DNA from 2 places in the Halomonas sp. NPDC076908 genome. Region 1 is predicted to be linked to the other one. Evidence: predicted binding sites of a transcription regulator. Region 1 holds the regulator's gene; the other holds the start of a gene.

What was found. Region 1 encodes sigma-54, which starts transcription at its own class of promoters, with help from an activator protein. Its sites were predicted from a motif close to TGGCACNNNNNTTGCTNT; they were not measured.
Region 2: glnA (glutamate--ammonia ligase) is a predicted target of sigma-54. The motif match lies at 2,277-2,294, and genes of this name have one in related genera.

What each region holds. Positions count from the first base shown of each region.
Region 1 covers NZ_JBNNIW010000006.1:84,904-88,600, forward strand. The annotation lists gene ACQKE4_RS05250 (KdsC family phosphatase) at 1-266, shown strand, start outside; gene lptC (LPS export ABC transporter periplasmic protein LptC) at 267-836, shown strand; gene lptA (lipopolysaccharide transport periplasmic protein LptA) at 848-1,351, shown strand; gene lptB (LPS export ABC transporter ATP-binding protein) at 1,363-2,112, shown strand; gene ACQKE4_RS05270 (RNA polymerase factor sigma-54) at 2,236-3,651, shown strand.
Region 2 covers NZ_JBNNIW010000022.1:41,306-45,002, reverse strand. The annotation lists gene ACQKE4_RS13475 (alpha/beta hydrolase) at 1-103, opposite strand, end outside; gene ACQKE4_RS13470 (acyltransferase family protein) at 270-1,298, shown strand; gene ACQKE4_RS13465 (hypothetical protein) at 1,362-1,985, opposite strand; gene glnA (glutamate--ammonia ligase) at 2,515-3,697, shown strand, end outside.

The DNA of each region.
Region 1 (3,697 bases):
CGTTGCGTATCCTTTGCCAGCGTCTGGATTTAGAACTGGAGCAAGTGGCCTATTGCGGTGATGACCTCCCTGACCTCTCCGCCATCAAGCGTTGCGGTATTGGCATTACCGTTCCTAACGCGCCGGACTATATGCACACCCATGCCGACTGGATCACCGAGCGGCTAGGGGGACACGGCGCCGTGCGCGAAATCTGTGACACGCTGCTTGATGCTCAAGGCCATTGGGGGGCGGTGTTAGATACCTATTTGCATGGTCGCACATAAATGCTTAAACGAATTAAGACTCGCGTATGGCTAACGGGGCTTGTTATCGCCTTAGGAGCACTGCTGGTTTGGCTTGAACCGGGCGGGCCTCAACGAGTAGCTATCGACCCTGATGCACAGGCACAAGAACCTGGCCATGTGCTCGAAAATGCAGAAATTACCCTTTTCGGGGAAAATGGCAATACCTTACAGTCACTGCAAACACCGCACCTTATCCATACTCCCCAAAGCGGTGAAACTTGGTCAGAAGAGCCTAGAGCAATTTTGTATGACAGCGAAAATCGCCAATGGCTAGCCAACGCCGATGTCGGCACACTCAACGCCAACACTCATGCCCTTGTGCTATCCGGCTCAGCTCGACTGATTGCCCCTGACGAAGGCTGGCAACTTGATACAGAGTTATTGCACTATGATGGGCTAAATCAGCATGCTTGGAGTGAAACACCCGTTTTGCTGCAGCAGCCCCCACAGCAGATGAGCGCTTCACGTATGGATGCATGGCTTAACGATAGCCAGGTCCGCTTAACTGACAATGTGCGCGGCACGCACCCCCCTGCCACACAACGTTAACAGGAGTCGCCATGAAAACACTTATCTGCACCGCTCTTATTGCGCTCGCGGTACCGCTATCTGCGGGGGCCCAGTCCAGCCCTACCCAGCAGCAGGCACCGGTGGAAGTAGAAGCCGATCGCTTAGACCTGGATCAACGTGCTGGTACTGCCGTTTACACCGGCGATGTCGATATTCGACAAGGTGAAATGCAGCTACGAGGTGATCGTGTGGAAATCCAACGCAACGACGCAGGTGAGCTCTCACTTGCCACATCTACCGGCGAACGTGCCTACCTGCGCCATCAAACTGAAGGACAGGAAGGCCCTACTGAAGGCTGGGCCCGGCGCATCATTTACCATGTTGCAGAGCGCCGCGTAGAGTTAATTGATCAAGCTGAATTGACCCAAGAGGATGATCGATTTACCGGTGGACGGTTGGAGTACTTTATTGACCGTGAAGTGATTCAAGCACGCTCAGACGTTGACGGCAGCGAGCCGCAGCGCATCCGAATGACCCTTCAGCCAGCACAATAGGGAGTCAGCTTGTGGCAACTGCTGAAACTGCGCCGATAAAAACCCTCTATGCCCAACACTTAGCTAAAAGCTATAAGCGTCGTCAGGTGGTTAAAGATATCAATCTGGAGATATCTCAAGGTAGCGTCGTCGGTTTACTGGGGCCCAACGGCGCAGGCAAAACCACCTCGTTTTATATGATTGTCGGCTTGGTAAAAGCGGATGCGGGCAAGGTCGGCATTGATGATCTGGATTTGACCCGGGCACCCATGCATGAGCGGGCAATGGCAGGTATTGGCTACCTTCCCCAAGAAGCGTCAATTTTTCGCAAACTATCGGTTAGCGATAATATTATGGCGATTCTGGAGACCCGCAAAGAGCTTGACAGTGCAGGGCGCGAAGCGCGCTTGGAAGCTTTGCTAGAAGACTTTCATATCACCCATATTCGCAACAATTTAGGCATGAGCCTATCTGGCGGCGAGCGGCGACGTGTCGAAATTGCCCGTTCACTAGCCACGGAGCCTGCCTTTATTTTGCTTGACGAACCTTTTGCTGGGGTTGACCCCATCTCAGTTGGCGATATTAAAACCATTATTCGTGCGCTAAAGCAGCGACATATCGGCGTGCTGATCACTGATCACAACGTACGTGAAACCCTCGATATTTGCGATATCGCCTATATCGTAGGCGACGGCCAGATCATTGCCAGTGGCTCTCCCGAGTCAATTCTCACCAACCAGAAGGTGCGAGACGTTTATTTGGGTGCTGATTTTCGCCTCTAAGCTGTTTTTCACCTCTAATCAGTGCTCTACGATAATTTTTATACCAATGGCATGCTTATTGCACTTGCACACAGCCACCACTCGCACTAGGGTGAACCTTTCCGATTAACGAGTGGTTCTCAGATGGTCATGAAAGCTTCTCTTCAGTTGCGTATCGGCACACAGCTGACCATGACGCCTCAGTTGCAGCAGGCGATTGCCTTATTGCAACTATCAACGCTCGACCTTCGTCAAGAAATTCAGCAGGCGCTAGACGCGAACCCTATGCTGGAGCAAGAAGATGAGTTCAGCGAACAAGCTGTCAGCGAGCCTAAAGAGGAAGAGTGGTCAGAGAGTATCCCTACCGAACTTTCGGTAGACAGCGATTGGTCGGATACTTACCAAGACATGGGCAGCATGAGCGGTAGCAGCGGCGAGGGCCCTGACTTTGAGCGCCAGGCCGCAGGGCAAAGTCTCCACGGCCACCTGCTGTGGCAACTCGCCATGACCGATTTTAGTCCCCGTGAGCATTTAGTTGCGGAAAGCCTGATCGATGCGCTAGACGCCAATGGTTATTTAACCCAACCGCTTAACGACATTCGTGAAGGACTGCGCGCCCAAGGTATCGATGGCCTCAGCCAGCGCGAAATCGAGACCATACTGCTTAAACTGCAGCAGTTTGAACCTACCGGCATCTTTGCCCGCGACCTGCGCGAATGCTTAATGTTGCAGTTGGCTGCACTGCCCGATGACACACCGCTACTCGTCCCTGCCCGCCGCCTTGTCCGCCAATTTCTTGAAGCACTTGGTAAGGACGATATGCGCTTATTAAAGCGCCGCCTGGGGCTAAATGATGAGCAGCTGGGCGATGTCATCCTATTGATCCGCAGTCTCGACCCACGCCCAGGAAGCGCTTATGGCGTCACTGACGATAGCTACATCACTCCCGACTTAGTGGTGCGTCACGACAACGAAGGCTGGCATCTGGAGCTCAACCCAGAAGCCTTGCCACGACTGCGTATTCAGCCTGACTATGCAAGCTTGATTAAGCGCGCAGATAAAAGTCAGGACAATCAGTTCTTAAAAGAGCATTTACAAGAAGCGCGCTGGTTAATTAAGAGTCTTTCCAGTCGTAACGATACGCTGCTACGCGTGGGCCGCGAGATTATCACCCGCCAAATTGGCTTTTTAGAACACGGCGAAGAGGCTATGAAGCCGCTGATATTGGCAGATATTGCGGAAGCGGTAGAAATGCACGAATCGACCATATCTAGGGTGACTACCCAGAAATACATCCATACGCCCCGCGGCGTGTTCGAACTCAAATACTTTTTCTCCAGCCAAGTGAGCGGTCAAGATGGCGATAGCCACTCCAGCACCGCCATTCGAGCACGACTAAAAAAGCTGATAAACGAAGAGCCGCCTGGCAAACCCCTCTCTGATAGCCGTTTAGTGACGCTTTTAGACGAGGGTGGCATTCAGGTTGCACGCCGAACGGTAGCCAAATATCGCGAAGCCATGGGCATCCCCTCCTCTAGCGAACGCCGTCGTTTACGCTAAGGCTGTATCAATAGTAAGTAAACTCTCTACAAGGGCTTTGCAACGC
Region 2 (3,697 bases), on a different contig from region 1:
CCTCGCTGGCCATGCTGTGCCCACTGAGTGCTAGCCACCCAATGAGCGTCGTTAGTAACACGTTAAATCGGTATGAGAAGTGCGGCAGCTTGGGTTTGAACACGTTTCCTCCGGGAATTAAAACTGTTCAATGGGGTCGGACAACGCGACGGCGTTAGATGTTCATCATAGCTATTCAGGATAGTCTTTAAGAATAGTCCGTAAGAGTAGCCCTTAAGAATAACCATACAGAATAACGACGGTTAGGTTATGGGGCGGCGGGAGGCCTAATGCGGAAAGTTGAAGAGATCTACTGGTTACGTGCTTACGGCTGTATGGCCGTTTTTTTATTTCATCTGCTTGATCATGTGAATCAGCGTGTTGATAACCTAGTCACCGATTTAATGCGGCTGCCGCTGGTGCTAGGCACCCCCATCTTCCTGTTTATCTCTATCTTCGTATTCGCTGTTCGCTACGATAAATCTGTCCCAGAGGGCTTCCTCACCCAGCGCGTGAAGTACGTGATGGTGCCTTACTTTGTTTATGGATTTATTTATTCCACGGCGGAGTGGGTGCGTTTACAAACCACCGATGAACCGGTGGGATTTATTGCCAACGCGATTGAGTATTACGTGTATGCCGGCTGGCATGGCTATTTCTTAATCATTGCGATGCAGTTTTATGTGGCTTATTGGCTATTTACCCGCTGGCAGCTGTGGCGTTTAAACCCCGTGCCGTGGCTGTGGGGTGCCTGTGTTGTCAGCATGGCGTATTGGAGCCTTGCTTACTGGTTCAATGTGGATTGGCCAGGCTACCTACTATGGATCGCACCGTTGGGATGGGTCTATGTATTTTTCCTGGCCCTGGTGCTGGTGCGTTACTACCCGCTAGCACCGGAAAGCGTGCTGGCGGAGCGGCCTGTCTGGATGCAGCAGATGGCAAGCCCAGGGTGGCTTGCGCTATTTGTGGCACTGGTGATTGGGGCAACCTTTGCAGGCTGGCTGGCGTTCTCATCCAAAGAGGTATGGGTTATCCCGTTCTTTGTTTTGTTTACGCTCTGCGCCATGCGTTATTTAGCGGGGCGTCCTGCGCCGCTGTGGGTGCGCCAAGTAAATGCTTATTCATTTGGTATTTATTTGGCGCATCCGATGTTCTTTGTGCTTGCCGATTTAGCGGTCGCGCCCTTGTCACTGCCCATTACGTTGTATGCGTTCGTGCTTATTGTGGTGGGCGTAGCAGGGTCGGTAGCGCTTAATAAGTTGGCAAATACTTTCACACTAGGCTCAATGCTTTTTGGCAAGCGATTGAAAGTCGCTTAGGTTGGGGAAGAGTGCTAGCCGCTGGGGTTTTGTTGCATGTCAATAATAGTAATAAAGAATACGTTACAGCCGCGGCGTGTAAGCACTCTGCGAAACGCTAACCCGGGCATCGCTGGCGGTATCATCCACTTCTCTCAGCAGTTGGCCATTGTAGCTTTTCAGGCGTGTTGAGCAGGCGTGTAAGCGCTGCAGAAAATCTTTGATAGCATTAAGCTCGTCTAACTCAGGGTCAAACCCGCCTAATCGTTCAAACCAGGCCCGCCTAACGGCAATGTAGGGCGGCAGTAGTAGTGCGTTTGCCAGCAAACGACGCAGGATACGCTCCGTCAAGGTGGGTTTGGCAAGACCAATCGTAATGACGTCAAGCATGTAGGCATTCAATTGCGGATAGAGTGAGCCCCATAGGCTGGCCGGCAACGGTTGTTTTTGCAGTGCGATGATTAGCCATTCAGCTTGGCTTTTAAAAGCCGCTTGGTTAAGGCGAGCGCCCAGCGATTTAGTAGGGGTAATTAGGCAATGGGTATGGTAGCGCTGCTCAATTAAGGTTAAGCGTACATGCGGGCGAGTGCCGGTAACCAAAATGGGAAGTAAGTGATCGGCAATGCCGGACTCCCGTATGGACTTTAAATGGCGTGGCAGCATCGCACCCGTCACCATGGCATCAATGATAAAGCAAACCGATCCCATTGTTGGCTCCAAATGTGAACTAATCTAACATAATGTAATTTATTGTAGTATCTGGTTTATTTGGGTAGCAAGTAAAAGTTTGCGAGCAAAAAACGTGCGTTCAACGTTTTTTATGCACTTATTTAATGCGTTGGTAATTATTTTTGTTCTTTTTTGGTGCATTGGGCGATATTTATACGCCTTCCCGGCGCTAGCAAAGGGGCTATGCCTCATCAGGAGGCATGAGGATCTATTTTTTTACGTTTTAAAAACAATTAGTTGTTGTTTTTTTATACCATTATGGTGCAGTGTTGGCATGCTCTCTGCATTGTATTCGGCAGCGGCTAGCGGGTCGTCGGCAGAAGCCTTGCGACGTGCTAAAACGATAGCCGGTCTGAAATGCTCGCTGAGCGATTTGTTCATTAATGTCAGCAAACGTTGAGCGAACGAGAAATGACATGCGTGTGGTTTACACGTAATTTGTCGAACAACACTTTTATCGGTAGCTTACAGTCGTTAACTTTAAGCCACGCTCATACCGGAGGACACTATGTCAGCCAAGACTCTCGCGCTAATTGAAGAACATGATGTTAAGTGGGTAGACCTGCGTTTCACCGACACGCGCGGCAAAGAGCAGCACGTTACCGTGCCTGCCCGTGACGTAAACGAAGAGTTTTTCGAAAACGGCCAAATGTTCGATGGCTCTTCCATCGATGGCTGGAAGGGCATCAACGAATCCGACATGATTCTGCGTCCAGAGGACGGCTCTGCCTACCTCGACCCCTTCACCGAAGACGCTACGCTGGTACTGCGCTGTGACATCATCGAGCCAGCCACCATGCAAGGCTACGATCGTGACCCGCGCTCTATCGCTAAGCGTGCAGAAGCTTACCTGCAGTCTACTGGCCTAGGTGACACCGCATTCTTCGGTCCTGAGCCTGAATTCTTTATCTTTGATGAAGTACATTGGAAGAGCGATATTCAAGGCTCCATGTACAAAATCACTTCTGACGAAGGCGCTTGGGCAACCGACAGCCGCGTTGACGGCGGCAACTTAGGCCACCGTCCGCGTCTGAAAGGCGGTTATTTCCCCGTACCGCCGGTCGACAGCTTCCACGATATCCGTGGCGCTATGTGTAACACTCTGGAAGCGATTGGCCAGACTGTGGAAGTTCATCACCACGAAGTTGCCAACGCTGGTCAGAACGAAATCGGCGTTAAATTCAACACGCTGGTGAAGAAAGCTGACGAAGTTCAGGAAATGAAGTACGTGATCCACAACGTGGCACACGCGTATGGCAAAACAGCGACCTTTATGCCGAAGCCGCTGGTAGGCGACAACGGTTCTGGTATGCACGTTCACCAGTCGTTCTGGAAAGGTGGTGAAAACCAGTTTGCCGGTGACGAGTACGCTGGTCTGTCTGAAATGGCGCTTTTCTACATTGGCGGCATCATCAAGCACGCCCGTGCCTTGAACGCCTTCACTAATGCTTCTACGAACTCGTACAAGCGTCTGGTGCCTGGTTTTGAAGCGCCGGTAATGCTGGCCTACAGCGCGCGTAACCGCTCTGCTTCGATCCGTATTCCTTACACTGCTAGCCCGAAAGGCAAGCGTGTAGAAGCTCGCTTCCCTGATCCGACTGCCAACCCTTACCTGGCATTCTCTGCCATGTTGATGGCGGGTATCGACGGCATCAAAAACAAGATCCATCCTGGCGATGCCATGGACAAAA